One region of the Exiguobacterium sp. Helios genome, then DNA from elsewhere that is predicted to be linked to it. Evidence: a T-box and tRNA genes for the amino acid it is inferred to sense, from the RefSeq annotation. Region 1 holds a T-box; the other holds one or more tRNA genes.
The links. A T-box is a leader RNA that pairs with one kind of tRNA and senses whether it is charged. The one in region 1 lies ahead of alaS (alanine--tRNA ligase), so its partner is inferred to be a tRNA-Ala.
Positions count from the first base shown of each region.

Region 2: it encodes a tRNA-Ala, which carries the amino acid that the T-box ahead of alaS (alanine--tRNA ligase) is inferred to sense. The anticodon was not compared.

Region 1 covers NZ_CP053557.1:2,312,406-2,328,274, reverse strand. Annotated here, with positions in the region: gene aspS (aspartate--tRNA ligase) at 1-1,675, shown strand, start outside; gene HNY42_RS12205 (DNA-3-methyladenine glycosylase) at 1,737-2,324, shown strand; gene HNY42_RS16290 (hypothetical protein) at 2,416-2,538, opposite strand; gene HNY42_RS12200 (DASH family cryptochrome) at 2,679-3,881, shown strand; RNA gene ssrS (6S RNA) at 3,949-4,138, shown strand; gene HNY42_RS12190 (tRNA threonylcarbamoyladenosine dehydratase) at 4,237-5,001, shown strand; gene HNY42_RS12185 (replication-associated recombination protein A) at 5,037-6,350, opposite strand; gene cymR (cysteine metabolism transcriptional regulator CymR) at 6,414-6,821, shown strand; gene HNY42_RS12175 (cysteine desulfurase family protein) at 6,835-7,965, shown strand; gene mnmA (tRNA 2-thiouridine(34) synthase MnmA) at 7,978-9,102, shown strand; gene HNY42_RS12165 (tetratricopeptide repeat protein) at 9,116-9,772, shown strand; gene HNY42_RS12160 (VOC family protein) at 9,822-10,370, opposite strand; gene HNY42_RS12155 (SF1B family DNA helicase RecD2) at 10,458-12,713, shown strand; T-box leader at 12,756-12,973, shown strand; gene alaS (alanine--tRNA ligase) at 13,034-15,676, shown strand; gene HNY42_RS12145 (IreB family regulatory phosphoprotein) at 15,711-15,869, shown strand, end outside.
Region 2 covers NZ_CP053557.1:3,020,901-3,036,769, forward strand. Annotated here, with positions in the region: gene HNY42_RS15565 (iron-hydroxamate ABC transporter substrate-binding protein) at 1-847, shown strand, start outside; gene HNY42_RS15570 (FecCD family ABC transporter permease) at 911-1,918, shown strand; gene HNY42_RS15575 (FecCD family ABC transporter permease) at 1,915-2,922, shown strand; gene HNY42_RS15580 (hypothetical protein) at 2,978-3,463, opposite strand; gene HNY42_RS15585 (hypothetical protein) at 3,486-3,959, opposite strand; gene HNY42_RS15590 (hypothetical protein) at 3,978-4,439, opposite strand; gene HNY42_RS15595 (hypothetical protein) at 4,460-4,936, opposite strand; gene HNY42_RS15600 (hypothetical protein) at 4,951-5,400, opposite strand; gene HNY42_RS15605 (hypothetical protein) at 5,495-5,653, opposite strand; gene HNY42_RS15610 (S8 family serine peptidase) at 5,814-9,557, opposite strand; tRNA gene HNY42_RS15615 (tRNA-Ala) at 9,803-9,875, opposite strand; gene tatC (twin-arginine translocase subunit TatC) at 9,983-10,762, opposite strand; gene HNY42_RS15625 (twin-arginine translocase TatA/TatE family subunit) at 10,770-10,973, opposite strand; gene HNY42_RS15630 (redox-sensing transcriptional repressor Rex) at 10,973-11,632, opposite strand; gene HNY42_RS15635 (ABC-F family ATP-binding cassette domain-containing protein) at 11,789-13,690, shown strand; gene HNY42_RS15640 (hypothetical protein) at 13,690-14,082, shown strand; gene HNY42_RS15645 (flavin reductase family protein) at 14,152-14,745, opposite strand; gene HNY42_RS15650 (DoxX family protein) at 14,767-15,165, opposite strand; gene HNY42_RS15655 (winged helix-turn-helix transcriptional regulator) at 15,349-15,669, shown strand; gene HNY42_RS15660 (flavodoxin) at 15,775-15,869, shown strand, end outside.

The sequences.
Region 1 (15,869 bases):
CCTCGGAGGATTAATTTTCCTTGATCTTCGTGACCGGACCGGGATCGTCCAAGTCGTCTTCCAACCGGAAAACGAACAGGCGCACCGCCTGGCGGAATCGATTCGTTCGGAATACGTGCTCGATATCAAAGGGACGGTCGTCCAGCGTGAAAATCCGAACCCGAACATCCCGACCGGACAAGTCGAAGTCGTCGCAGACGAAGTCATCATCTTAAACGCTTCAAAAATGACGCCGTTCCCGATCAGTGAGGAAGCGGAACAGACATCAGAAGATTTGCGTCTGAAATACCGTTACCTCGATCTTCGTCGTCCGTCGTTACAAGAGACATTCCGTCTGCGTTCGAAAGCTTCGAACATCATGCGGAACTTCCTTGACGAACAGGATTTCCTCGAAGTCGAGACACCGATCTTAACAAAATCGACACCGGAAGGCGCACGGGATTATTTGGTTCCGAGTCGTGTTCACCCGGGTGAGTTTTACGCCTTGCCGCAATCACCGCAATTGTTTAAGCAATTGTTGATGGTTTCGGGCTTTGAGCGGTACTTCCAAATTGCCCGTTGTTTCCGTGACGAAGATTTACGGGCCGACCGTCAACCGGAATTCACACAAGTCGATATCGAAACGAGCTTCATGGATGTTGAAGATTTATATGCAATGATGGAATCAATGATGACACGTGTCATGAAAGAAACGCTCGGAAAAGACATCACGACACCGTTCCCGCGGATGCCGTATGCAGAAGCGATGAGCCGGTTCGGTTCAGATAAACCGGATACGCGTTTTGGTCTTGAATTGATTGATGTCGCAGAAGCAGTCACAGGAGCCGGCTTTAAAGTCTTCGACATGGCGCTAGAATCAGGCGGCGAAGTCAAAGCGTTGAATGTCAAAGGCGCAGCCGATCAGTTCTCCCGCAAAGACATCGATAAATTACAAGAATTCACAGCGATTTATGGAGCGAAGGGTCTTGCCTGGGTCAAAGTGACAGCAGACGGACTGAACGGTCCAATCGCGAAGTTCTTTGACGAGACAGCAACGGCCCGACTCGTGGAAGCGACGGCAGCTGAAGCCGGTGACTTACTTGTTTTCGTCGCAGCAAAAGCTTCGATCGTTGCCGACAGCCTCGGTGCACTGCGACAAAAACTCGGGAAAGAACTCGGTTTGATTGACGAAACCGTCTTCAACTTCCTGTGGGTAACAGACTTCCCACTCGTAACGTTCGAAGAAGCGGACGGCCGTTTTTATGCGAACCACCATCCGTTCACGATGCCGCGCCGGGAAGATCTCGAGAAACTCGAGACAGACCCGGGCAGCGTCCTTGCCGTAGCCTATGACCTCGTCTTGAACGGGTATGAGCTCGGTGGCGGATCACAACGGATTTACGAACGTGATATCCAGGAGCGGATGTTTAAACTGCTTGGCTTCACGGAAGAAGAAGCAAATGAACAGTTTGGTTTCCTGATGGAGGCGTTCGAGTACGGCACGCCGCCGCACGCAGGTATTGCACTCGGTCTTGACCGTCTCATTATGCTGCTTGCTGGCCGGACGAACTTACGTGATACGATTGCATTCCCGAAAACAGCTTCGGCAAGCGATCTGCTGACAGCGGCACCAAGCCCGGTTTCAGACGCACAACTGAACGAACTGTCGATTCGGACAGCTGTCAAACAATCATAATACCAACAGATTTCCTTCAGTCATGAGGGGAATCTGTTTTTTTAATGGAGGAGGATTCGTGATGGAGCGCACTTTTTTTGAACGGTCACCGGTTGAGGTGGCGCCGGAACTGTTAGGGAGTCTGTTGACGGTTGATGAGGTCACGATGCGGATTGTCGAAGTGGAAGCATATCTCGGACCGCACGATCAAGCCGCCCATTCTTACAGTGGACGACCAACAAAACGGACGGCACCGATGTTTGGACCGGCCGGTCATATTTATGTGTATTTTACCTACGGCATGCATCATTGTTTGAACATCGTCTGCGGGGAAGTAGGGGAAGGATACGGAATTTTGTTGCGCGGGGCGGAAGTCGTCCACGGACATGATCTCGTTGCGACCCGCCGTTTCGGAAAACCGTATGCGGAACTGACGAAAACCGAACAAAAAAATCTTGTCAATGGTCCCGCCAAATTATGCCAAGCGTTCGGGTTGATGACGGAGGATTCCGGAACGGATCTCTATACGGATCACCGTTTTCAGATTGAAGCCGGTCCAGTTACTGACGTCATCCAGACAACCCGGATCGGGATTCCGAATGCCGGAGAAGCGACAGCCTATCCGTGGCGGTTTTATGAAGCGGGAAGCACCGGGGTCAGTAAAAAATAAATGGATCGGCAGATAAACTTATCGCTGACGGACACATCCTTCACACACAAAAAAACGTGTTTCTCAAAAAAGAGAAGCACGTTTTGCTGTTTTATCGTTTTGGTGTATTGATTGATTTTTTAGATTGCTGTTTTTTATAGAATTTGTAGACGATTGGTCCGACCGTCGTAGCAAGCGTGATTAATGTTCTTAATTTACCTTTTTTAGCAGCCATGAAATAATTCACTCCTTAGTAAGTTGTACTAATCATATTCCACGAAAGCAAAAAGTTAAAACCTTTCCGGCACATCGGTTCTTTGCGAAAGGAAATAAGATTGAGATAGTACGGGTAGAAAAGAGAAAGGAGCTGATGACGTGGCAGGAGTCGTATGGTATCGAAAAGATTTGCGGGTCGACGATCATGAAGCATTGATGCGTGCATGCAACGAACAAAACACGGTCCGTGCAGTATTTATCCAGCAGGAATCCGGAGACCGTGGAAAACAGCAAGTAAGGTTTGAACAGGAAACGCTTCAGTCCTTGCGGGAACACTTAGAACAACTTGGCGTCGAACTGACGATTTTACAAGGGGAGACAGTCGAACAACTGACATCGTTTGTTCAACCGGAGGACATCGTTTACTTTCACCGGATGACGGGTGAGTACGAAGCACGACAGGAAAACGCAGTGCAAAAACATTTTACCACGCGAATGTATGAGACCCAGACGCTTCATCTCCGGGAAGATATCGGCAGTGACGAACTGAAACGTGTCTTCACGGCGTTCCGGAAAAGAGTTGAGCATGACGGCCGCTTTGCGGATCCAATCGAAGCACCGGGGGAAGTTCGGTACATCGAATCACCGCAAACGAGAGCAGGCTACGACCCGCGAACTGCGTTCCCGTTTACGGGAGGCGAGTCGGCAGGACTGGACCGATTAGCCGCATATTTGGAACGGCCGATTTTTACCTACAAAGAAACACGAAACGGCTTTGACGTTGATGACTCTTCGAAATTATCCGCCTGGCTGGCAAACGGTTCGCTGTCCCCGCGACGGGTCATGGCAGAACTTCAACGGACCGAACGCGAGCATGACGCTAATGAATCAACATACTGGTTGTATTTCGAATTGTTATGGCGCGACTTTTTCCACTTGACGATGCGTGAGACAGGATACCGGCTGTTCCGTTCCAATGGGTTACGGGACGGACACTTGACCTGGAAGACGGATCCAGCGGCGATTAATTCCTGGATTGCAGGGGAGACGGGTGAACCGTTTGTCGATGCGTTCATGCGGGAAATCAAGGAGACCGGCTGGATGTCGAACCGTGGACGGCAGATTACGGCCAGTTATCTGATTCATGACTTAAAGCAGGATTGGCGGATCGGTGCGCGATACTTTGAACAGCAGTTGATTGATTACGATGTAGCCTCCAATTACGGGAACTGGGCTTATATTGCAGGCGTTGGAAATGCGACCCGGACACCACGGTTTAATCCTGAATTTCAACAACAAAAATATGATCCGGCCAAAGCATTTATCCGGCGCTGGATGTCAAGCGAAACGACTGAAAAATGACCAAATTTTAAGAGTCAGAACCAGTTGCATTTCGATAAGGGGAATGCTATATTAAATGCAACAGATGGGGTTCCTGAGATGTACGAGAGCCGCCTTTTATCTTTGAGCCACTCTTTTTTGATAGGGAGTTTGACGTTCCAACTAGTAGTACATGCCTCGTAACACAGCAGGAGGACGTACGAATAGGAATCGGATAAGACACCCACCTGCGCAGCAGGTTCAAAAATAAGGTATCGACACGGCACTTCGGGTCCCATCGTTTCTTTTTTTAGATGAATCACACCATACGTCGCATGACGTTTTTTTTTATGATATAATTCCGAGTAAAACAGTATGAGTATTGTGAGGTTATGAGATGTTAAATCAATTTTCACGTAATGAATTGGCAATCGGTAAGACCGGACTTGACGCATTGGCATCCAAGTCTGTTGCGATTTTAGGAATCGGCGGCGTCGGTTCGTTTTCGGCGGAAGCCCTGGCCCGCAGCGGCGTCGGTCGTTTGATTCTTGTTGATAAAGATGATATCGATATCACAAACGTCAACCGTCAGATCCATGCCTTGTTACCGACAGTCGGTCAGCCGAAAGTCGATGCAATGGCGGATCGTTTGATGCAAATTAATCCGGATTTAGAAATTGTCCGCTTGAAAATGTTCTACAACGAAGAAACGTTCGAAGCCTTTTTTGCAGAAAATCCAGATTATGTGATTGACGCTTCGGATACAGTATCGTTTAAGATTCATTTGATTAAAGAGTGTAAACAACGTCAGATTCCAATTATCTCGAGTATGGGAATGGCGAACAAGATGGATCCGACACGAATCAAGATCGTTGATATTAAAGATACGAGTTACGATCCGCTTGCAAAAGTGATCCGGACGCGCCTGCGTAAGGAAGGAATCCATAAAGGAGTCCCGGTCGTCTTTTCGGATGAACCACCGGTCAAAATCATCGAAGAAGTCCGTCAAGTCGTCGGTAACGATGAAGCGTTTATTCGGAAAGCTAAAATGCCGCCGAGTTCAAACGCGTTTGTTCCATCGGTTGGTGGATTGATTGCGGCAAGTTATGTCATCAATGAGATTGTCCGGGAAGCTGGCGTCATCATCGAACGTGTCCGTTAAAAAAGCGACCTCAGCAGGTCGCTTTTTCTAATCGTTTACGGTTGTTTTTTCCAAAAATCGAGCCGTGCCTGTAATTGTTTTTCGAATCCGCGTGGACTCGGCTTATAAAAAACCGGTTTGGTTCGTGCCAGGTTTTCCGGCCAATAGTTCTGTTTGACATACGCATGCGGAAACTGGTGCGGATACTGATATTCGACACCATTGCCGAGTGCTGCGGCACCGGCATGATGTGCATCCCGTAAATGCGGAGGGACCGGACCACCATCTGATCGACGGACGAGTTCAAGTGCCTGATCAATCGCTGTAATGACAGTGTTTGATTTCGGAGCAGTCGCGAGATACAGCACAGTTTCAGCAAGCGGAATTCGTGCCTCCGGAAAACCAATGTACTCACAGGCCCGGGCACACGCATCAACGATCAGTAGCGCTTGTGGATCGGATAATCCGATGTCTTCTGCTGCATGGACATAGAGGCGGCGGACGATGAAGCGTGGGCTTTCCCCGGCTTCAATCATGACAGCAAGCCAGTAAAGGGCAGCGTCGGGATCCGAGCCGCGAATCGACTTGATGAAGGCCGAGATGACATCGTAATGCCGGTCTCCGTCTTTATCGTATTTCAAAGCTTTTTGCTGAATCGATTCTTCGGCTACAGCAAGGTCAATCGTGATTTCACCGTCAATTTCCGGTGTTGTCAGAACGGCGAGTTCGAGGGCGTTGAGCAGTGCCCGGTAATCACCGTCCGAAAGCTTCACATAATGCTCGACGGCCTCCTCGGTGACAGTGACCGGATACTTGCCGAGACCGCGGTCCGGGTCTTCTAAAGTCCGGTGCAGAACAACGCGCAAATCGTCTGTCGTCGGTGTCTCGAACCGGAAAACAGTCGCCCTGGATAACAGGGCAGCATTGACTTCAAAACTTGGGTTTTCCGTCGTTGCGCCAATCAACGTGATTGTTCCGGCTTCGAGTGCCGGCAGTAAGGCATCCTGCTGCATTTTATTGAAACGGTGGATTTCATCTAAAAATAAAATGGTTTTTTGTTGGTCAAACTGCAAACGGGATTCCGCTGCTTTTAAGACTTCACGCAACTGATCCAGTTTTGCCGTGACGGCATTCAACTGTTCAAATGCTGATTTCGTATAACTGGAAATGACACGGGCGAGCGTCGTTTTTCCGGTTCCAGGGGGTCCGTAGAAAATAACGGTTCCGAGCCGGTCAGCCAAAATAGCCCGGCGTAACAGGGTCGATTCTCCAATCAAATGGCGTTGGCCAACGATTTCATCCAGTGATTGAGGGCGCATCCGATTGGCAAGTGGCCCGGCCGGAGAATGTGATTCAAATAAATTAGCCATAGGTAGCGTTCCTTCTTTCAACTTTTAGCTACTACTATACTAGAAAGGATGTCTTTTCGCATGATGAAAATCTCGACAAAAGGCCGTTATGGTCTGACAATCATGATTGCACTCGCCAAAGGAGGCGAGGCAAAGCCATTGTCTTTAAAAAAAATTGCGCAGATGTATGATCTGTCCGAGCACTACCTGGAGCAATTGATTGCCCCGCTCCGTAACGGCGGTCTCGTCAAAAGTGTTCGCGGAGCATACGGTGGATATAAATTAGGCCGTTCAGCCGAAGACATTACCGCAGGGGATATCATCCGTCTGCTCGAAGGTCCGCTTGTCGTCGTCGAAGGCGACAATTGTGACGAAGTGACGAAACGGAAATTGTGGGATAAAATTCAAAGTGCCGTGGATCAAGTACTTGATACGACGACATTAAAGGATTTAGCGGAAGAAGACGATACAGGTTATATGTTTTATATATGAGAGGTGAAAAACGATGATGTATTTTGATCACGCTGCAACGACGCCGATGCGGCCCGAAGTGCTCGAGAAGATGACACCATACATGCTTGAACAATTCGGAAATCCGTCAAGCGTCCATGCATTCGGACGAACAGGGCGGGCTGCGATTGACACGGCACGACGAATGATGGCGACGGAATTAAACGCCAGACCGACGGAAATCATCTTTACGAGCGGTGGCACGGAATCCGATAACTATGCCATCCTCGGTGCTGCCATCCAGTATCAATCGAAAGGGCGTCATGTCATCACAACGCGGTTTGAGCACCATGCCGTACTTCATGCTTTCGAGGAACTGGAGAAACGTGGATTTGACGTGACGTATCTTGATATTCCGGAGTCGGGCATCGTGACGGAAGAGGCTTTACGTGCAGCAGTTCGACCGGATACGATTTTAGTATCGATGATGTTCGGGAATAACGAAGTCGGAACGGTCCAGCCGATTGCGGCATGCGGTCGTTTCTTGCGTGAACAACAGATTGTGTTCCATACGGATGCTGTTCAAGTATTTGCGAAGTCGCCCATCGATGTAGAAGCGATGCACATTGATTTGCTGTCGGCATCGAGTCATAAAATCAATGGACCAAAAGGCGTCGGAATATTATATGTCCGGTCTGCTATCAAGTTAGCGCCTCAATCGTATGGTGGGGAACAGGAACGCAAGCGTCGTGCCGGAACGGAAAACGTCGCCGGAATTGTCGGGTTTGCGGAAGCTGTCCGGCTGACGGCAACGGAGCGGGAAGAGCAGACTCGACAGTACCGGCTGTTACGGACGATGTTGCTCGAACGGCTGCGAGCCTCAACGATTGATTTTGAAGTCAACGGGGCGGAAGGATTGCCGCAAGTCCTCAACCTGTATTTCCCAAACGTCGAAATTGAACCGTTTTTAATTATGCTCGACATGCGGGGGATTGCCGTTTCAAGCGGAAGTGCCTGTACGGCAGGATCGGTTGAGCCGTCGCATGTCCTGTCGGCGATGTACGGTGAAAATCCGCGAACGAAACAATCGGTCCGGATCAGCTTCGGCCGTGGAAACGATGCGGCACAAGTCGAACTGCTCGCACAAGGCCTGATAGATGTCGTAAAATCGTTTCAGAACAATTAAGAGGTGAAAACAATGAATACACGCGCAAAAGCACCGGAGGAAACAACGGTCGTCGTCGGGATGTCCGGCGGCGTCGATTCGTCCGTTACGGCTTATTTATTAAAAGAACAAGGATACAACGTCATCGGAATCTTCATGAAGAACTGGGACGATACCGACGAAAACGGATTTTGTACAGCAACGGAAGATTACGAAGATGTCATCGCTGTCGCCAATCAAATCGGCATTCCGTATTACGCAGTCAATTTCGAAAAAGAGTACTGGGACAAAGTCTTTACGTACTTCTTGGAGGAATATAAACTTGGCCGGACACCGAATCCGGATGTCATGTGTAATAAAGAAATTAAATTTAAAGCATTTCTTGACCATGCGATGCGCTTAGGGGCAGATTTTGTTGCGACGGGCCATTATGCGCGGGCTGTATATGAAGACGGTGAGCATAAATTATTACGCGGCGTCGATACAAACAAAGATCAAACGTATTTCTTGAACCAACTGTCGCAGGATCAAATCGCTAAAGCGATGTTCCCGATTGGACACATGGAAAAATCAGAAGTGCGGAAAATCGCCGAAGAAGCGAACCTCGCGACGGCGAAGAAAAAGGATTCGACCGGTATTTGTTTCATCGGGGAACGGAATTTCAAACAGTTCCTCAGTCAGTATCTGCCGGCGCAACCGGGTGAAATGCGGACACTTGACGGTACAACGATGGGACGTCATGACGGTCTGATGTATTACACGATGGGACAACGCCACGGTCTCGGGATTGGCGGAGACGGAGAACCATGGTTCGTCGTCGGGAAAAACCTCAAAGAGAATATCCTGTTCGTTGAGCAGGGATTTCATAATGAATTGCTTTATTCAGAGGGGTTATATGCGTCTGATATCAGCTGGACGGCAACGATGCCGGTCGGGACAGAATTCCGTTGTACAGCGAAGTTCCGTTACCGTCAAACGGATACACCTGTGACCGTTCGTATTCTGGACGGCGGACGGTTAGACGTCGCGTTCGACGAACGGCAACGGGCAATCACACCGGGACAAGCTGTCGTTTTCTATGACGGAGATATCTGTCTTGGCGGGGCGACGATTGACGATGCATACAAAGCGGGCAAACAGTTAACGTATCTTGCGTAAGGGAGAGAATGAAATGAACTACAACGAAGTCGGGTTCCGACATCTGGAGTCCGGGAATTATGAACTGGCGGCTCAAGCTTTTAACGATGCCATCGAAGAACAACCAAATGATCCGACAGGTTACGTCAATTTAGGGACATTGCTCCAATCAATGGACGATGCTGACCGGGCACTCCGGTTTTACGATAAGGCATTGACGATTGATCCAACGTTTGCCAGTGCCCATTATGCCAAAGGGGCATTATATTTCTCGGCGGATTTACTGGTGGAAGCCGAAGAATCATTGCGCCTTGCTTTGTTACATGGACTCGATGACGCGGATCTTCATTTCATGCTCGGTCTGACATATCAAAAGCTGGGTGATCCGGTCCGGGGAATTCCACGTTTGAAGCAAGCCACGGAACTGAACGGTGTAGATGTTGAAATCGCCTTCCAGTACGGTCTTGCCCTTGCTCAGAACGAACAGATTGAAGAAGCGGCTGAAATCTTCGAGCAGGTATTATTGCTGGAAGAGACACACACGGATGCCCGTTATAACTATGCCATTGCACTGGCTTTTTTAGGTCAGCAGGAAGCATGTTATACGGAACTCGAAACTGTTCTTGCTTATCAGCCGAACCATACGATGGCACAGGATGCGAAAGCGAAGATGGATGCCTTATTGAACTAAAAAAAGCGTTGCGACCGATGAACATCCCGGTTTCGCAACGCTTTTTTCATTAATGTCCGACTTCACGTACGATTCGTAACGGTGGACCGGAAAAGTCTTCATACGCTTCGTCCATGTTTTTCGTATACAGTTCGATGACATTTTGTTCCGTATCTTTAAAGTAAGCGGAGTACTCCTTATCATTCGATGTCTCCTGTTCATCCCATTCACGAATTTTGACATCAATTGAAGCAGTACGCAACAGATCAAGGGCTTCTTTGAATTCATTTTTCTCGACATAAAAGGCGCAATGGACATGGACTCCGCCTTCATCGTACAAGCTGTCCCACTCTGTGACAGGAAGGTGTTTGACTGTCCGTTCTTCCATTGTAAAGTCACGTTTGAGCCAAAGGCCGAGACGGGTGTTTCCGCCAATGTACAACCACGTTGCCCAAACGCCGTCCTGCTTTTCCTGTTCATGACTCGGCTCGGCATCTTCCGGTGCCCACTGTTCAACAATCGGAATACCAAGCGTCCCGTTCCAAAAGGCAACAGCCCGTTCCATATCTTCCACTTCCAGCACTAATTCACACAATCCGGCAACTGGCAATCGTCCCATGATTTGTTCCTCCATTCAATTATTGATTCAAGAAATGTTTCCCTCATTTAAAATCCCTTAAACGAATGCTATGATTGGAACAGCGTAATGGAGTTCAGACAGAAAGCAGGTGGAGTGATGGAGCACCCCCATCAAGTAGTCGGCCGCATTAAACGTGTGCTTTTTTCCTCCGAAGAAGAAGCCCATTCCATCGTTTTGATGGCAATTAAAGAAAAGAACTTTGAATTAAAAGAAACAGAACTCGTCGTCACAGGAACCGGTGTCGGAATCGAACTCGGCGGAACGTATCAAGCATTCGGACGATTGATTGATCATCCGCGATTCGGTAAACAACTAAAAGCAGAGTTGATCCGCCGGTCGGTTCCGATGACGAAACACGCAGCCGTCCGTTTTTTGACGAACGGTTCGTTTACCGGCATTGGTCCGAAAACAGCGAAAAACATCGTCGATGCTCTTGGTGAAGATGCAATCGATATCATCTTAAAAGACAGCAAGGCACTTGACCGTGTCCCTGGACTGAAACAAAAACAGGCCGATGTCATCTTCAGCCGACTCGCAACCCTATACGGTGTTGATCAATTGATGCTTTTTTTAGCCCCGTTTGATGTTACTCCGAAACTCGCGGCGAAGATTTATGCGGCATATGAAGGAGACGCGATGGCGAGAATTCGGGAAAATCCTTATTCTTTAATGTACGAAGTCAGTGGCATCGGTTTTAAGACAGCTGATCAAATCGCCTCGCATCTGGGGCTTATCGGCTTGCATCCGGAACGGGTCGCAGCCTCCATCATGCATATACTCGAACAGGAGGCGGGAGAGGGGCATGCGTTTGCAACCGTCGAATCACTGTTGCAACGGGCACCCCGTCTACTCGGAGAAGATCCCGGCGACCGTCTCGAACAAGCCATCGAACTGTTGTTGAACGAAGATAAGGTCAAACTCGAAGAAGGCTGTTTGTATTTGCCGACGATTTTTTATGCGGAAGTCCGGGCGGCAAAGGAACTGGCCCGTGTCATGGCGAACGGAGCGGAGCAGGAAGTTGATGTCGCGACGATTTTGTCGGCCATCGGTCAGCTCGAAGAACGGTTCGGGATGGAATATGCAGTCCAACAACGGGAAGCCATCGAACTGGCGGTCAAAGCGCCGTTGATGGTCTTGACGGGTGGACCGGGTACCGGGAAGACGACCGTCATTAAAGGGATTTTGCACGCGCTGCAGGAAATTCATGATTGGCCGCTTGAAAAAAGTCAGGTCAAGTCGGGTGAGGTCTATCCCTATGTCCTTGTTGCTCCAACCGGACGAGCGGCAAAACGCTTGTCGGAAGCGACGGATGTTCCGGCGATGACCATCCATCGTTTGTTAAAATATGACGGGTCAAATTTTCAATTGGACGAAGACCAACCGATCTCGGGCAAGGTTTTGATCATTGATGAATCATCGATGATAGATATCTACCTGTTATCGAGTTTGTTACGAGCGGTACCGAATGGCATGAAGATTTTATTTGTCGGCGATCGTGATCAACTGCCGTCGGTCGGACCGGGACAAGTCCTGGCCGACTTAATGGACACAGACGGAATTCCGGTCGTTCGGCTCAATGTCGTTCACCGGCAAGCCGAGGATTCCTCGATTCTTCGGCTGGCTCACGATTTGAAAAACCGGGTCACGTCAGCTGACTTGCTTGCTCCGTTATCTGACCGGCGATTTTATTCGCTCGCCCCGCAAGAGTCGTTACGCGGTATCGCCGCCTTCGCGGAAAAAGCACTGGCGAAAGGCTATTCGAAGTTTGACGTCCAAATCCTGGCGCCGACGTATCGTGGACAGGTAGGAATCGATGAACTGAACATCGTCCTGCAACAGGTCTATAATCCGGAAGCGCCCAAAAAACGGGAAGTCAAACAAGGGACACGAATTTACCGGAGTGGAGATAAAATTCTTCAGCTCGTCAATAATGCGGAAGAAAATGTCTATAACGGGGATATCGGCGAAATCGTCAACATCTTTTTTGCAAAGGAAAATGTCGACAAGGTGGATAAAATCATTGCCCGGTTCGATCAGACAGAAGTCGAATACAACCGGAGTGAGTGGGATCAATTCACGCATGCGTATGCGATTACGATTCATAAAGCACAAGGGTCGGAGTTTCCGATTGTCCTGATGCCGGTCTTTTTCACCGGAGCCTTTAAACATTCCCGTAATCTCATCTATACGGCCGTCACACGGGCAAAAGCCAGTTTGTTGTTGTTCGGAGATCCCCGTGCCTTTTATAAAGCTTCCCAAGAGGAAGAACCACGCCGGCGGACCCGGCTGATTGAACGGCTCGGCGGTATGACAAAGACTTGACTGAATGCACCAGATAGGTAATAATCACGGTAGATGAATGGACGCAAAACGTTGATGGAAGATAAGTAAGTCGTAATCTTCATGACCAGAGAGAGATGGATCTGCTGCAACCATCTTCATGACGATTCGATTGAAGCTCCTTCCGGAGTCGAGTGCAAACACTTGCGGGTAATCTCCGTTAACGGATTTTTCGAGGTAAAGAGAGCACATGTCTTTACGAACGAGGGTGGTACCACGAAAGCGATGCTTTCGTCCCTTTTCAGGGATGAATGTATCGTTTTTTTGCGTTCAGGACAAATTAATCAATGGGGGTATTTTCGATGAAACCATTAAAACCGTTGACGGGTGCACAAATCCGTCAGATGTATCTCGACTTTTTCCAGTCTAAAGGACATGCAATCGAACCAAGCGCATCGCTCGTTCCAATCGAGGATCCAACATTACTGTGGATCAACTCGGGTGTCGCTACGTTAAAAAAATATTTTGATGGACGAGTCATTCCGCAAAATCCGCGGATTGTCAACGCGCAGAAATCGATCCGGACGAACGATATCGAAAATGTCGGAAAAACAGCACGTCACCATACATTCTTTGAAATGCTTGGAAACTTTTCTGTCGGCGACTACTTCCGTGAAGATGCAATCAAATGGGGCTGGGAACTCTTGACGAGTGACGAGTGGTACGGACTTGATCCGGACCGTCTTTCCGTGACGATTCATCCGGAAGACGACGCAGCACGTCAAATCTGGCTTGAACTCGGTGTGCCGGCTGAACGTATCATTCCGCTGGAAGATAACTTCTGGGAAATTGGTGAGGGTCCTTCAGGTCCGAACACAGAGATTTTCTTCGACCGCGGACCGGCTTTCGGCGACGATCCGAACGATTCTGAATTGTATCCGGGCGGCGAAAACGAACGGTATCTCGAAATCTGGAACATCGTGTTCAGTCAATATAATCATGATGGACACGGCAATTACACAGAATTACCGCGTAAAAACATCGATACCGGGATGGGTCTTGAGCGGATGGCGAGCGTCATGCAAGATGTGCCGACGAACTTTGACACGGACTTGTTCATGCCGATCATCCATAAGACAGAAGAACTCAGCGGTAAACTTTACCGTGAAGACACAAAACTGGATGTCGCGTTCAAAGTCATTGCTGATCACATCCGGACGGTTGCCTTTGCAATCGGAGACGGTGCGTTGCCTTCGAACGAAGGACGCGGTTATGTCTTACGCCGCCTGCTTCGTCGTGCTGTCCGTTATGCAAAAATGCTCGGAATCGAACGTCCGTTCATGTACGAGCTCGTTGATACAGTCGGTAGCGTCATGGTCGATTTCTATCCACAAGTTCCAGAAAAAGCAGATTTCATCAAACGTGTCATTAAAAACGAAGAAGAACGATTCCACGAGACGTTACATGATGGTCTTGCCATCTTAAACACCGTGGCACAAGCAGCGAAGAGTAACGGTGAACACGTCATCAGCGGAGAAGATGCCTTCCGTTTGTATGATACGTATGGTTTCCCGCTCGAATTGACGGTTGAATATGCGGAAGATCATCAGATGTCTGTCGATGAAGAAGGATTTAAACGGGCAATGGATGAGCAACGGAAGCGTGCTCGTGCTGCCCGTGAAGACGGCGGTTCGATGCAACAACAATCAGAAGTGTTAGCAACGTTGACTGTTCCGAGCCAGTTCATCGGTTATACGGACCTTGAGACGGATGCTAAAATCATTGCTTTGTTGCATGATGGAGAACGAGTGACAGAAGTCGCTGCCGGCGAAGAAGCACAATTGTTGCTTGATATTACACCGTTTTATGCAGAAAGCGGTGGAGAAGTGGCGGACACAGGAACCATTACAGGTCCTGATTTCGTCCTTGATGTCAAAGATGTTCAAAAAGCACCGAACGGTCAAAACCTGCATACCGTTATTGTTCGGACGGGGATTGCTTTGGCAGATGCGACAGTTCATGCAACAGTCGAAGCGTCGTCACGTCAAGCCATCACAAAGAACCATACTGCAACCCACCTGTTGCACAAAGCATTAAAAGATACACTCGGGACACACGTCAACCAAGCCGGTTCACTCGTTTCGGCAGATCGTCTCCGGTTTGACTTCTCGCACTTCGGAGCAGTCACGGCTGAAGAATTGACAACTATCGAACAGGATGTCAACCAAGCAATCTGGGCATCACTTGCAGTCGACATTGAAGAGATGAACATTGCTGATGCGAAAGCAAAAGGTGCAATGGCTCTGTTTGGTGAAAAATACGGTGAGACGGTTCGTGTCGTTTCGGCTGGAACATATTCCATCGAATTATGCGGTGGAATCCATGTTCGAAACACGGCAGAAATCGGTCTGTTCAAGATTGTTTCCGAATCAGGAATCGGAGCTGGAACACGACGGATTGAAGCAGTCACAGGCGCTGGAGCATATCATGTGATGAACGGTCACCTGCAGACACTCGAGCAGGCAGCACGCGTACTGAAAACGAAGACGACTGAAGTACCGGGACGGATTGAAGCACTTCAAGTCCAGCTCCGCGAAACGGAACGTGCACACGAATCCCTACAAGCAAAACTGGCAAACATTGAAGCAGCATCATTGAAAGAGGATGTCGAGCAAATCAATGGAGTCCAAGTCCTTGCGAAGCAAGTCGACGTCTCGGATATGGATGCGCTTCGCGGTATGATGGATGAATTGAAGTCGAGTCTCGGTTCGGCAATCATCGTCCTCGGCAGCGCGCAGGGAGACAAAGTCAACCTCGTTGCAAGTGTCTCGAAAGACTTGATTGATCAAGGATACCATGCCGGTAAACTGATCAAGGAAGTAGCGACGCGTTGCGGCGGTGGCGGTGGCGGCCGCCCGGACATGGCACAGGCTGGCGGAAAAGATCCTGCAAAATTAAACGAAGCTCTTGCGTTTACTTCACATTACGTGCAATCACTGGCATAATAGAGAAGTAGTGTAAATGAAAGAGGTGATTAACGTGAGTCAGATGGATCAAACGATGAAATTTAATTTTCCAGAAGACGATAGCCAGGCGGCAACACGCGAAGTATTGCTGACGGTCTATCATGCTTTAGAAGAAAAAGGCTATCATCCGATCAACCAAATCGTCGGATATCTACTTTCCGGTGATCCTGCT
Region 2 (15,869 bases), 710 kb from region 1:
GGAGAAAAAAGAAGAGACATCATCCGCTGATACAAAAAAAGAAACGATTACCTATAAATCCGAAAAAGGTGACATCGAAGTCCCGGCTGATCCAAAACGTGTCGTCGTCCTGGCCGGTTTCGCCGGCAACGTCATGGCACTCGACGTCCCGCTCGTCGGTGTCGATTCATGGTCAAAATCGAATCCGAAGTTTGATTTGAAAGATGTCCAAGAAGTATCGGAAGAAAATGTTGAAAAAGTCATCGAACTCGAACCCGATCTCATCATTGGTTACGATACGACAAAAAACATCGATCAATTCAAAAAAATCGCACCGACTGTCACGTACACATACGGAAAAGTTGATTACTTGACGCAACACATCGAAATCGGTAAATTGCTCAACAAAGAACAGGAAGCACGTGACTGGGTCAAAGACTTCAAAACACGTGCAGCAGATGCCGGTAAAGAAATCAAAGCCAAAATCGGTGAAGATGCGACGGTTTCCGTCATCGAAAGCTTCGAAAAACAACTTTATGTCTTCGGCGACAACTGGGGCCGCGGGACAGAAATTCTCTATCAAGAGATGAAGCTGAAAATGCCAAAAAAAGTCACGGAGATGGCATTAAAAGACGGTTATTATGCGTTATCACCTGAAGTCTTACCAGAATATGCAGGCGACTACCTGATCTTCAGCAAAACTGCGGAAGCTGATAACTCGTTTACAGAAACGGACACGTACAAAAATATCCCTGCCGTCAAAAATAACCACGTCTTCGAAGTCGATTCAAAAGAATTCTACTTTAACGATCCACTCACATTGGAACGTCAACTCGAATTCTTCAAGAAAAATTTCCTGGGCGCGTAACGTATACTAAAGGAGGGAGCCTCATCGCTCCCTCCTTTTTTGGATTCATACAAACTGGAGGCGATACCTGTGTCATCCGCTCGACTACCTTTCGGCTTAAAAATCTCATTCGGACTGATTCTGTTTGTCATCATGTTTTGGCTGTCGATGACGTTCGGGGCTGCCGATACGTCCATTCGTGAAGTTTGGAACGCCTTGACGTTTGGTCCGCTTAACGATAAAGCAAAAATCATTCAGGAAATCCGTCTCCCGCGTGAACTGGCCGCCATTCTGGTCGGTGCTGCACTCGGTATCTCGGGTGCGATCATGCAGGCAATGACTCGGAATCCGCTGGCTGATCCCGGTCTGCTCGGTCTAACAGCCGGTGCCAATGCGGCGCTTGCCTTAGCAATCGTCTTTATTCCCGGTATCAACTATTACGGCATCATGCTCGCCTGTTTCCTCGGAGCAGCACTCGGTGCCGCACTCGTCTTCGGTATCGGGGCTTCCCGGAAAGGCGGCTTTTCGCCGCTCCGAATCGTTCTTGCCGGCTCTGCGATTTCAGCGTTCTTATATGCGATCGCTGAAGGGATCGGGATTTACTTTAAGATTGCTCAGGACGTCTCGCAATGGACGTCAGGCGGTCTCGTCGGCACGACCTGGGGACAACTGCAAGCCATCACGCCGGTCATCATCATCGGTACATTGATTGCGATGATTTTCTCACGTCAATTGACGATTCTCAGCCTGTCGGAAGAAGTCGCACTCGGTCTTGGTCAAAACATCACCCGGATCAAAGCCGTGTTGTACGTCGTCGTCATCCTGCTTGCCGGTGCCGCCGTCGCCTTAGTCGGCAACATAGCCTTCATCGGATTGATGATTCCGCATATCGTCCGGGCGATCGTCGGGACCGATTACCGTTACATTCTGCCGATGACAGCTGTATTCGGGGCGACGTTCATGCTGCTCGCCGATACAATCGGACGGACGCTGTTTGCGCCGTATGAGACCCCGGTCATCGCCATCGTCTCGATGCTCGGTTTACCGTTCTTCTTATTGATTGTTCGTAAAGGAGGTCACGCATTCTCATGATGGAAACCCGTTTACGCAACCGTCAACGCCTGATCTTTTTATTATTAAGTCTGTTATTGCTCGGAACGATTGTCGTCAGTATCGGCCTGGGTCCTGCGTCGCTCTCTTACGATCGCCTACTTCCGACACTGTTTGGTCAAGGGTCATTTAAAGAAGATTTTGTCCTGTTCTCGCTCCGTCTGCCACGAATTATCATTACATTACTTGCGGGAATGGCACTCGCCTTGTCCGGTTCGATTTTACAAGGCATCACTCGTAATGAATTGGCGGACCCTGGAATCATCGGGATCAATACAGGAGCCGGTGTCGCGGTGGCGATTTTCTTCCTCTACTTCCCGGTCGATGTCGGCTCATTCATTTACGGATTACCGGTTGCTGCATTTTTAGGTGCTTTAGTGACCGCTGTCGCGATTTACGCGCTCTCTTACGACCGGAATCGCGGCTTACAACCGATCCGGTTGATTTTGATCGGTGTCGGTTTCTCGATGGCATTGTCCGGAATCATGGTCATTCTGATTTCATCAACGAAACGTGAGAAAGTTGACTTCATCGCCAAGTGGCTTGCCGGTAACATTTGGGGGACGGACTGGACGTTTGTCTATGCTTTACTGCCGTGGCTGATCGTCCTGATTCCGTTTACGCTCTATAAAGCGAATAAGCTCAATCTGCTCGCTTTGAATGAACCGGTTGCGATTGGCGTCGGCGTGTCGATTGAGAAGGAACGGATTCAACTGTTGCTGACGGCTGTCGCACTCGCTGCATCCGCCGTCTCTGTCACCGGTGGGATTTCCTTTATCGGTTTGATGGCGCCGCACATTGCCCGTGCGCTCGTCGGTCCTCGCCATCAATGGTTTTTACCGATTGCCCTGTTAATCGGCGGATTTTTGCTCGTCCTGGCCGATACAATAGGACGCAACATTGCCGATCCGGACGGCGTGCCTGCCGGTATCGTCGTTGCCCTGATTGGTGCCCCGTACTTTATTTATCTGCTTCTGAAAAAGTGAATACAGCAAAAAAACGAGGTCCGGATATTTACTCCGCTACTCGTTTTTTTGTTGTTCAATATTTAACGCGCCGTGCTTCCCGTTCCGCGAGAATCAGCTCACGTTCCGATAAATGCGTCGGATCGAGTCGTTTGATCCGGGAATCGACGAGACGGTCGAGTGACAAGACGGACAGTAAAAAGACAAGAATCGGTCCGATCAGCGTTGGTCGCGACACATACGGAATCAAGAACTGGGACGCCACGACAAGTAGCAGCTCGGTAATCGTAACGACGATGTACGGTAACCCGAGGTGATCCCAGACTTCCATCCGGTCAAAACGTTTCGTGAAGTAACGGTATTTTAACAAGCGGACTGTCCATTGGTAGCCGAGGACGGGAATCAGTAAAAAGTAATGCATCGAGGCTTCGGAGAAGTTTAAATCATCTGCCAAAAACAAAAAGATCACCAAAACGAGTAGAAAAAATACCATCTGGACACGCCGGGCGCGTTTCGTGAAGCGCAGATAGTCTTGTTTTCGTTGCCGCGCAATCTCTTCCATGACATTCTCCCCTCCCATCGAATCATCTTCTTTTCCGGTAATGCTCGACTTCCCACATCGTCACGAACGCCGGATCAAGTTGTTTCGCTATCTTGTTTAATCGGGAAACATACAACGTAATCGCAAACACCCAGAACAGAATCAAGGTGAAGGAAACACTTGAATACTGGGGAAAGATCATTCCTGCATAGAATAAAAGGATAGGGACAAGATAGCCGAGCATCGAAGCCCGACCGACCTTCAAGACGGTCTCTTGATACAATTCAGCCGGCAGACGTCGTTTTAAAATCCGCAAACGCATGATTTCCCGGACGACACCTGCGAGGCAAAGTACCGTAATCGCAAACAACGTAAACAGTCCGGTCTCCCAAAAACCCGGAATGAACCAACCAATCAATGCGAGGACCAAAACAGGAACCGGCGTCAGATGTTGAAGTTTTTTGAGCGGCGGTCCAAGCAAGTTTAACCGTGTATTTTTTTCAAGCAGTGTGTTCATTTGATTTTCGCTCCTACTTTACACATTTTTGTACACTTCCTGATCACTGACAAAATCCGGATCATCGCGTCGCATACGGCTTTTAAACCACCATTCAGACACCAAGTAAATCGGGACCAAAATAATAAGAATCGTCCCCCACATCTGCCAAAACGACATCTTCACCGTCTGTACCAAAAGGATTGCAAAAGTAACACTTAAGACAACGTTTTGGACAAGCCAAAACCGCCAGTGTCTGGTTGCCAGTTCTTCACCAATGTACGATTCAAGAATTTGAAGTTTTTTGACTTGATAACGAAGATTGGATCCAAGGAAAGCAGCCGGAAATAACAGCGTCAACAGAACCGAATCAAACCATGTCATTAAAATCCCGATACCCATCAAAAGTAGAACTGTCCATAACCACTTCGTTCCTAAAAGGTCTTTCTCCATGTAAGCCAGTGTCAACTCATGTAACCGTTCATCCCGTGCCGTGCGCATGATGTTCTCTCCTTTAGATGTCATTCTTCCAGATACTTCACGTGCTTATGCACTTCCTGATCACTGACGAAGTCGGGATCACCTGACCGTGCCATTTTCTTAAACAGCCAATCGGTCGCAAAATAAATTGGAGCGAGAATCAAGATGATCCAAAAAGTCATCTTCCATAAGGACAGACCTTTCGTTTCGAGTACAACCATGAGCAATGAGCCATATAACATAATCTGAATTCCGAGCCACAGCATCGATTGTGTCATGATCTGATTTTTGGAGAGATACCGTTCTAAAATCCTGCGTTTTTCCAGCTGGAACGGGAAATCAAAAATCAGATAGACAAGCGGCAACAGACCAAAGTAAAGGGCTGAATCCATCGTTTCCGAAAAAATGCCGAGCGTCGCCGCTACTGCCGCCATCACCCAGACGTTCTTTTGCAGTTGACTCTTGTCGATATAAGCAAGCGTCAGTTCGTGTAACCGTTCGTCCCGTGCCGTTTGCATCCGGCTTTCCTCCTTTATCCTTGCTGAATCTCTGTTTCGCTGATATAGGTCGGATCAATCTGTTTGGAACGGTACGTCAAGAAGCGTCGGCAGAGCCAGTAAAACGGGATGACGCCAAGACACAGTCCGAGCAAAAAGACCGTGCTCGAACGATTAGCCGTGAGAACAATCAACGCAGCCAGCGCTCCGTATTGAAACAGGCCGACGCCGACATGCAGACGGAACAGACGGTCTGCTGATTTTTTTGACGTGTGACGGGCAACGATTTGAAAACGGCGGCGTTGCATCACTACATCATATATGAAATACAGAATCGGAATGATTAAGGCAAGCAACGGTCGTTCGATCATATTGCTGACGAATAAAAACAGGGCCAGGACACCCCATAATTTAGCGGTCGTTCGTTGATGCATGTTTTGATAGAGCACCTTTAATTCGGTTTGTTGAACCGTTACAGTTTCCATTCGGGCACGTTCCTTTCGTTTGTTCTCTACTGTCATATACTTACATTTTACCAGTTATGTTTCAAAAAAAAAGAAACTTCTGCAAAAGAAGTTTCTAGGCCGAGACCTGGATGATCAGATAGATGACACTGTACGCAACGATGGCGAGCGGAATCATTGCGACACCAATCAACCAACCGTTCTTATCCCGAATTCCGAGATAGAGGACCAGACAGCCGACGATGAAGGCAATGAGTGTAGTAAATGGATTCATACGAGTTCCCCCTCAAAAAATAACCTATCCTATAAAGAAATTTCCCATTCCCGGAACTTGATAAACACCGAAAGCCTTTCTGTAACACACTGGACCTCCAAACAAAAAACAGTGCCGATCCCGGTGAAGCTTTACCGGAACCAACACTGTCTTCAAATCCTTATTTCTTCGTGATGACAACTTTCTTCTCGACGACATGGCCACCGAGATCTTTTAATTTCAAGTTGTAGACGTTTTGACCTTTTTTCAAGGTAACAGTCTTGTAGATTGTTTTCTTGAAGGCACGCATTTCATACGGTTCTTTGAACGAACGGCGGTATTCCGCATTACCGTTCAGATCAAAGCGTAACTCATCGTAGTTGTCGCGCAGGACGATCGTCATCTTAGCTGTTTTCGTTTTGCTTGAAACCGTTTTTGGTGCTGTCACACGGATTGTCGGACGCTCCGAGTCGATGATGACTTGACGGCTGAAGGCAACACGATTACCTTTTCCATCATAGCCTTCGACTTTAAACGACTTCACACCATCCGTCGTATACGTGATGTCATGGCTGAATGCATAGTGTTGTTGAACCGCATCCCAGCGTAATTTAACGGCTTTTCCGTTAATTTTGAATGATTTGACGTCAGACTCATCAGAAACGTTTCCTGAGACCTTCACTTGTTGGGATGTCGTTAAGCCCAGTGCTTCCGGTGTATCGATTTGGACATTCGGAACCGCTTTATCGACACCTGATGTATTGACGTTTTTCTTCACGCTGTTACCGGCATAATCTGATACGACGAACGTGACTTTCGCCCGGCTTGGCAGATCCGTCAGCGTGTAGTTTTTAACAGACGGAGCGAGCGGCTGTTTCAAGACACTTTTTCCGTCGACCAGGATATCGAATGAAGCGACACCCGTTCCTTGGTCACCGGCTGTCCAGGAAACTGCTTTTTTGTCAGCATCCCATTTAACAGTCGCAGCCGGAATTTTCGTATCGATGTAGATCGGGAATAGAGCCGTCTGCCATTTCGCATTCGGATAATCGACGACCGATTTCACTTGGTAGTAGTACAGACCATCTTTGACTTTTGAACCGTTGACCGTTCCATCCCACGCCGCATTCGTCACCGGTGTGAAACCATCTTCCGATCCGCCATCGTAATAGTTTTTGATGACGTCTGACTGCGTTTCGAGTTTGCGGAGTGTTGATTTATTGCGGTCAAGAATCGAGTACTCGACTTTTTTCGCATTCCGTAAGAATGACAGGACCGGGAAGGCCTCATCGGCACTGCCGTCACCGTTCGGTGAGAACGAGACTTTTTCTTTAACGACGTCGCCTGCAGCATTCGTTCCGAGGAGGTTGAAGTTATCCTTCACTTCTGTCGCAAGACCTGTGACGCCGTAGAACGTGTTGTCATCGTAGAGTGGTGCATCAAGGATTGGTGCTTTGTCCCATGCTCCTTTGAAACCAACGTACGGAACTGTCAACTCAGGATTTTTGCTGTTCGTATCGATCAGACGGACGAATCCTTCGACGAAGTAGCCGTTTTCGAAGATTGACTCAAGCGGTGCACCGTTTGCCCAATCGACTGTATCTTTTAAATCAACCGTAACGTTGACTTTTGTTGTACTCTTCGCGTTAATCGCGACTGAACTTGCTTTCTTCGAGCCGACCGTGAAGGAGATCGGGAACGTGCCTTTGTTGGCGTCAACCGCATCAACTGTTCCTTTTTTGAATATACCGTTGGCTTCCAGGAAATTTTGACCTTGGACGGCGAGATCCGATTGGACCGTTCCGGCAAGTTTATACGTCAACTTCTCATTGCTGTAGTTCTTCAGGTCTAACGTGAAGCTGAACTTGTCGCCGACTTGTTTCAAGGCGGCTTTTCCTTCACCCGACTTCGTTTCCGTAACGACGACCGGTGTTTTCATCGCCGCACGTAAGTCCATCAGTCCGGCACCTTCACGACGCGGAGAATAATAGTTACCGGTTTTTGCTTCCGCATTGTATTTTCCTTTATCGAGCTGCGGACGTGACGTGTTCATTAAAATCGTCTTCGCGAGTTTGACACGTGTCGCTCCACTGACCTTGAAGTCCTTGTCGATCCGCTGCATGACGAGTGCTGTTCCACCGGCGACGTGTGGTGCTGCCATCGATGTTCCGCTCATGACGCCATATTCGTTATCGTTGAGTGTTGAGTAGATTTTCCCGCCCGGTGCCGTGATTTCCGGCTTGAAGTCAAGGTTCGGCGTCACACCCCATGATGTGAAGTCAGACATTTCGCCTGCGACCGGGTTTGGTGTCGAGACTGCTTTTCCGTCAAACGTCACTGTCAATGCCTTGCCGTCTTTCGCTTTCGCTTCGAGTTCGTTTCCGTCGGCAATGCTTAACGAGACGAGCGGAATCGTAGGTTTATTAAGTGCCATGCTGACGTAATCGCCATGATCGACACGTCCGCGGACGATGACACCGGCCGCGCCTTGTTTCTCGGCTTCCGCTTGAATCATGCCGTAGTTGAAGCTGCCGTTCCGGACGACGAAGACGACTTTATCCTTGACGTCTTTGCCAGCATAATTCGGTTCACTGCCGTCACCAACATAGACGACATCCATCTTCTCTTTATCAAAGACCGCAATCGGATTCGGCGAGTCTTGTTTCTGATAAGCGAGGTAACCTGCGTCCTGCCCGTCGACCGTCAATGCCATTCCTTCGAGTGTCAGCTGTGTGTTTTCAACTGACGCGACTTGCAGCGATTCGCTGATTAAGCCCGGCGAGCCGACGACACCGACGTCTGGATTCGACGCGTACGGGTTTCCGGCGCCGCTTCCGGCAAATGCCGAGTTTCCGGCTGAAATTGCACACAAAATACCGTTGTTCATCGCATTGACGATTGCTTTTTGTTCCGGATCATCTTTTTGGACGAAGGATGCCGTTGAACCAAGACTCATGTTGATGACGTCTGCTCCTAGCGCAATCGCATCATCAATCGCTTTGATATAGATATCACTGAATGTCGACGGCATCCCTGGATCATTGCCGAAGACCTTCATCGCGAGGAGTTGTGTTTCCGGTGCAACCCCTTTGATTCCACCGTTCGTTTCATCGCCGTTGGCACCCACTGTACCGGCGACGTGCATCCCGTGCATCGAAGCGCCTGGCCCAAGATCACGGATTTCGCTGTCATGATCCGCATAGTTATAGCCGTACGGTACTTTTTCCGTGAAGTAGTTTCCTTTTAAACCTTTTGACGATTTAAAGCTTTCGACTTTTGACGACGTCAAATCGACTTTCGTCTCCGGACTGAGGACCATGTCCTTGTGCGTCGGATCGATTCCCGTATCGATGACGGCAACGATCGTTCCTTCCCCTTTATAGCCGTAGTCCTGCCATGTCTGCTTCGCATTGACCATGTCTTTACTATGTAACATGTTTGGTGTTGCGCCCTTTTCGACTTCCGGACGCGCATATTCGTGTGCGATATGTACGTTTTTGACCCCGCTTAATTTTTTCAGTTCCTTGATTTCACCATATTTGACTTCCCCGCTGAACCCGTTCAATACGGTCGTGAAGCTTTCTTTATACGAAACAGAAATGTCTTTTTGGGCAATTGCCGCTTTGACTTCCTTCTGTTTGTTGACGATTTGATTCTTAAGAATAATTTTTTCCGTGTTGCTTAACGTGCTGTAACGCTTATTTTGTGCCTGCGCGTGTTCAATCGCTGCTTTTTGATCGAGCTCGACGACAATCCGTACTTTTTCGTTTTGACTGTATGACTTTTCTTGACCCGCTTTTTTCAGTGAGAGTGCTTGTGGCTTTTGTACATCCACTTTTTGTGATGACACGTGTCCCTCAGCATGAACTAGGCTGGAAGATGTCATGAGGGCAGCCGCCATCAGAGCAATCTTCTTTTTCTTCATTCCTTTTCCTCTTTTCCAAAAATGTAATGTGGAGCAAAAACGTATTAAACGAAAATTCTGTATTTTTAGTTTAATTAACTTTCGCTTAATATACAATTTAAATTTGGTGCTTTTTAAAAATATTTGTTTGTTTATTACATCACAAAATGAATAAATCCTTATATTCCCTTATCTATTTCTTACAGGTGAATAAAAAAGGACAAAAAAAACCTTGGTTTCCCAAGGTTTCGGCAGGTAAAGCAATATGGAGACTATCGGGCTCGAACCGACGACCTTTTGGCTGCCAGCCAAACGCTCTCCCAGCTGAGCTAAGCCCCCGTGTGTTTCTATAATGAGTATACCCATTGCTGTTCATTTTTTCAATATAAAATTAGACCGCTTACAAAAAAATCTCCCTCACCTTACCGGCAAAGGAGAATCTTCCGTTATTTGTTCAGCTCACGCATCATATCCGCTTGTCGTTCCAGTTCAGCCTGTTGCTCCAGGATCAGCACTTTTTTATACGTCCGTGCCGAGATGATGATACTGATTTCATAGAGGATGAACAAAGGAACAGAAATCATCAAATGCGACGTAATGTCGGGCGGTGAGATCAACGCCGCGATCACGAACAACGCAAAATACGCATACTTCCGATTCTTCCGCATGAAGAACGGCGTTACGAGTCCGAGCCGTGTCAAAAACATCGTCACGACCGGTAACTGGAACAACAGACCAAACGGAATCGTCAACCGGATCAGGAAACTGAAATAGTTCTCGACCCCGATGACCTGTTCAATCCCAAGCTCTTGTCCGAGTTCCGTTGATACTTCCAGTAAAAACGGCAACAGCCAAAAATAAGAAAAGGAAACACCCGCAAGGAATAAGAAAAACGTCACGGGAATGTACGTCAACGTCGCTTTTTGTTCTTGGTCGTGCAGACCGGGACGGATGAACGCCCAAAGCTGGTACATCCAAAACGGGGACGCCAAGACGATTGCGATGATGAACGCAAGATTCAGATATAACATCAACGGATCAACGACGTTAAACGCATTTAAACCGATTCCGAGTTCCTTTAAGTCGGCCTGTAAGAAACGGACGAGCGGCCGGACGAGCGGAAAGGCTGCGATAAACATGACTACCACGATGATGAGCGACCAGATGATCCGCTTACGCAGTTCATCTAAGTGCGATGTCACACTCTGTTCTTGATCGATCGCCATGATTCACTCACTTCTCTTTCATTTCGTCCTTTTTATCCTTATCATCTTCCATGATGCCGTGTGTCGCACTCTTGAACTCTTTTAACGTTTGACCGGCCGCGCGGCCGAGTTCCGGTAATTTCTTCGGTCCGAAGATAATGAGGGCGACGACACCGATCAAGGCGATGCTTGCCGGTCCAATACCAAGTGTTAACGGGATTAAGTTTTCCATTATGATTTCACTCCTTCAGCTGATTGCGAATAATGCTTCATGAAATAGACGAGCGACTGCAGCTCGATTGACAGATCGATGTGATGCACCCGGACGTGGGCCGGGACATTCAACCGGGCCGGTGTAAAGTTCAGAATGCCGGTCACACCGTACTCAACTAACTCATCCGCTACTGACTGCGCGAACTGCGACGGTACCGTCAAGATGGCGACATCGACATGGTTCGCTTTGATTTGTTCTTTCATATCCGAGACGTGATAAATCGGAACGTCCTGCGTCGTTGTTCCGACCTTGTCTTCATCGGCGTCAAACGCGATGACGATACGAGTACTATTATTCTTTAAAAAGTTATAATTTGCAAACGCTGTTCCGAGATGTCCGACCCCGATTAAGGCGACATTCGTGACCTCGTCTTGGTTGAGTGTCTTTCGGAAAAATGTTAACAAATGTTGAACGTTATAACCGTACCCTTTTTTCCCTAACGCCCCAAAGTAGGAAAAGTCACGACGGATCGTCGCAGAGTCGACTTTGACCGCTTCGCTGAGCTCTGCTGACGAGACGCGCAGCTTGCCGGAGTTATAGAGACTTTGGATAAAACGATAATATAACGGCAGTCGTTTCGCCGTTGCTTGTGGTATTTTTGTGTCTGGCCCATTCATACTGCAGTTCCCCCTTCGGCCACGTTCTGACGTGGCACCCAAATCAATGCAAAGAATTCTACTCTCCTTGATTGTAAACCACTTCACATAGAGTAACAAATATTATATTCGGCAGGATTTTTCGTGATAGACTAAAGGGTGGAAGGATGGATGGATATGATTCTCTTACAAGTAAACCAACTCTCAAAATCATTCGGCGTAGAGCCGATTTTAGACAATATTAAACTCGAAGTACAGGAACGGGACCGGATTGCCCTCGTCGGACGAAACGGTGCCGGAAAATCGACACTTTTAAAAATCATCGCCGGGGAGCTGTCACATGACTCGGGGGAGATCATGAAAAGCAAGGAAGTCCGGATTGGTTATCTCGCGCAGGACAGCGGACTCGAGTCGAACGAATCGATTTGGAACGAGATGCTGACCGTCTTTGAGCATCTGCAGGATCAGGAACGGGCGCTTCGTCGGATGGAAATCGAAATGGGCATGGAGCACATTTTAAATGATCCGACTGCCTATGACCGTCTCCTGAAAACGTACGATCAAGCGCAACACGACTTCTCGGAAGCCGGCGGCTATCAGTTCGAAGCCAACATCCGCTCTGTCTTACACGGGATGCGTTTTTATCCGGACGATTATTCCCGCCGGATTCAGACGCTTTCCGGTGGACAGCGGACCCGGCTTGCCCTGGCGAAGATGTTACTCCAGGCACCGGAACTGTTGATTCTCGATGAGCCGACCAATCACCTCGACATCGATACGTTGTCCTGGCTCGAAAGCTACCTGTCCGGTTACCGTGGTGCTGTCCTGATCGTTTCCCATGACCGCTATTTCCTCGATCAAGTCGTCAACGTCGTCTATGAATTGTCCCGGAACGTGTCGCGGAAATTCACAGGCAACTATACGAAGTATCTCGAACAAAAAGCGGCACTGTACGAACAGGAAATGAAACAGTTCGAACAGCAGCAGGAAGACATCGCGAAGATGCAGGACTTCATCCAGCGTAACATCGCCCGTGCGACGACGACGAAACGGGCGCAAAGTGTCCGCAAGCGTCTCGAAAAAGTCGACCGGATCGACCGTCCGGACGGTGACGAACGCAGTACGGTTCTGTCATTCCCGATTGAAAAGCAGAGCGGCAATGATGTGCTGCAGGTCAATCAACTCGCTGTCGGCTACGAAGAAGCCGTCTCGAAAAACATTACGTTCCGGCTGCAACGTGCGGAATCACTGGCGCTTGTCGGACCAAACGGAATCGGCAAGTCGACGTTACTGAAAGTGCTTGTCGGCCGTCTGAAACCGCTGTTCGGTGACTATCGTTTCGGTACTGGCGTCTCGATTGGCTACTACGATCAGGAGCAGGCGGAACTGAACGACCGCAATCGGGTCATTGATGAAATTTGGAACGAATGGCCGTTGATGCGCGAACAGGAAGTCCGGTCCGTTCTCGGGCAGTTCCTGTTCAGCGGCGATGATGTCTTCAAGCTCGTCCATGAATTGTCGGGCGGTGAACGCGGACGTCTGGCGCTCGCGAAGCTGAAGTTACGGAAAACGAATCTGCTTGTGCTGGATGAGCCGACGAACCACCTGGATCTTGATTCGAAAATGGTCCTCGAAAATGCACTTGTCGATTACGAAGGCACGTTACTGTTCGTCTCCCACGACCGTTACTTCATCGACCGCGTCGCGACACGTGTCATCGAGATGAGTACAGACGGCGTGACCGATTACCTCGGTGACTACTCGTATTATATGGAGAAAAAAGCCGAGAAGGAAGAAATCGCCCGCCTCGAAGCAGAAGAAGCGAAAGCGATCAAAGTCGCTTCGACGAAGACGATTGATAAAGAGGCGCAAAAAGAAGCGCGCAAAAAGAAACAACAGCTGGAGAAGCTCGAACAAGAAATTGAACGGTTGGAGAACCGGTCGGTCGAAATCGAACAGTTGTTGTGCGAACCGGAAGTCTTTAATGATATTCCGAAAGCGACCGCCCTTTCGGCAGAACGCGATCAGATTGATGTCGACTTGCTTGATTTGATGGAACAGTGGGAGTCGTTCCACTGATGCGCTCGAAAAGTTATCTGATCAATCTGATCCAAGGACTATTGTCCGGTGTCCTCTACTTCGTTCCGATGTATGCGGACTACGTCTCGGCTTTCATTCGTCCGGATGCGTTTAATGCCGTTTATCCGTTGTTTATCCTGATTTCCTGTATGATCGGTCTTGTCATTCAGACATGGAGCGGACTGTTCATCAGTTTATTATCCGGTCTGATCTGCACGTTGCTGACGATTCAGTCGTTCGTCGAACTGAATGATCCGATGATCATCATGTATTACGGTGCCGTCTCCCCATTAGCGGCCTTTTTAATCAGCTGTGTCGGGATTTGGGCGCTCGCCGTCCTGTTTTATCTACTCGACGGTTTCCAGTACAGTAAACGCCATAACATGGAGTAAGCAACAAAAAATAGACGAGGGAAGCAGACATCGAATCTGCTTCCCTCGTCTATTTGGCATGACTTTATCTTATTTCGTTGGACGGGTAATTGTGAAGATATCACCGATTTTCGCATAATCATTGCCGGCAAGACGGGCAATTGCTTTTAAACCGTCGGCATCAATCCGGAACGACTCCTCGAGTTCATCCGCGACATGATACCGGATGACTTCGCCGATTAATAAGTCAGCTGTTTCCAGTTCAATGTGTTGTGACAGTTTCAGCTCAAACCGGATTTTCGCTTCCGCGACCGCCGGGACATCAATCAAATCGCTGTCGATCAGCGTAAGATTCGTCCGGTTCAATTCACTTTCCCCGTAAGCAAGAGGTGCTGCCGTTTCATTGACGGCTTCGACAATCTCTTCACTGACGATATGGATAACGAACTCTTTATTCAACAAAATATTTTTAGCGGTGTCTTTTTCGCCCTGATCCGTCTTTTGGACGGCAATCAACAGTTGCGGCGGATGGCTCGAAGCGACGGTGAAGAAGGAAAACGGGGCGGCATTGACCGTTCCGTCCGCTCCTTTCGTCGTGACAAAGGCAATCGGTCTCGGGATGATACTCCCGATCAACAATTTATAGTTTTCTTTTGGACTGAGTGACTGTGCATCAAACTTCATCTTTTTACCCGCTTTCTCTGATCACCCGAGCATGGCTGCGAGTGAATAGTCTCCGGCACCAATCAAGGCGACGCCAAGGGCGATGACGATCAGTGCCATGTTATATTCGTACCCGTTCTGTGTCACCCAGTAACCATTTTGCCCGTGCACCTTGATGATTGCAACGAGCATCGACCCGATAATCAGTGCTGCCGCGAACCATAAGAACAATCCACCGGCAAATAGTAAACCACCAATCAGTTCTGCCAGTCCTGCCGTAAGCGCAAGCATTTTACCCGGTTTCATCCCGATCGATTCGAACCAGCCGCCCGTCCCTGCAATCCCGTGCCCGCCGAACCAGCCAAACAATTTTTGTGTCCCGTGTGCTGCAAATGTTAATCCAATCACCAATCGAATAAGAAATAATCCTAAATCCATCATCTTGATCAAAACTCCTTTTACTTAATGTTTTTTAATTACTTTTAGTAACCTAAATACGACTATAAACTAACACTTACTAAAAGTAAACAGATTTGTTTTTGTTTATTTTATTACTTTAAGTAAAATAATTCGTAATTTTGAATCAGAGTGGGTATACTAAGACTATAGAAAGGATGAGTGCTGATGGAAGAAACATTGATTCCGACTGCCCTTTGTCCGAAAGTCGAACATGCCTTTGAAATTTTGGGCAAGAAGTGGACGGGCTTGATTTTACGTCATCTCATGACGAAGACCTGTCGTTTCAACGAAATTCAAGATGCGATTCCAGAGTTATCTGGTCGTATGCTGACGGAGCGCATGAAGGAACTTGAGGCGGAAGGTATTGTCATCCGGACCGTCATTCCGGAACGTCCGATTAAAATTCAATACAGTTTGACTGACAAAGGTCGTCAGCTTGAACCTGTCATTCGTTCAATCGAAGAATGGGCCGAGCTCCAAGACTGACATGAAAAGTCTCTCCATTTGGGAGAGGCTTTTATTTCCGTTTGTATTGAGAACGATTATCAATTAAACTAAAGATGTTCATGTTTTGGAGAAAGGATGATTCAGATGAACATCATGATTGGTTTTGTCAGCATGTCCGGCAATACAGAAGATATCGTGCACCTTTTGCGGGCGGAACTCGAACGCAAGGGCTGTACGGT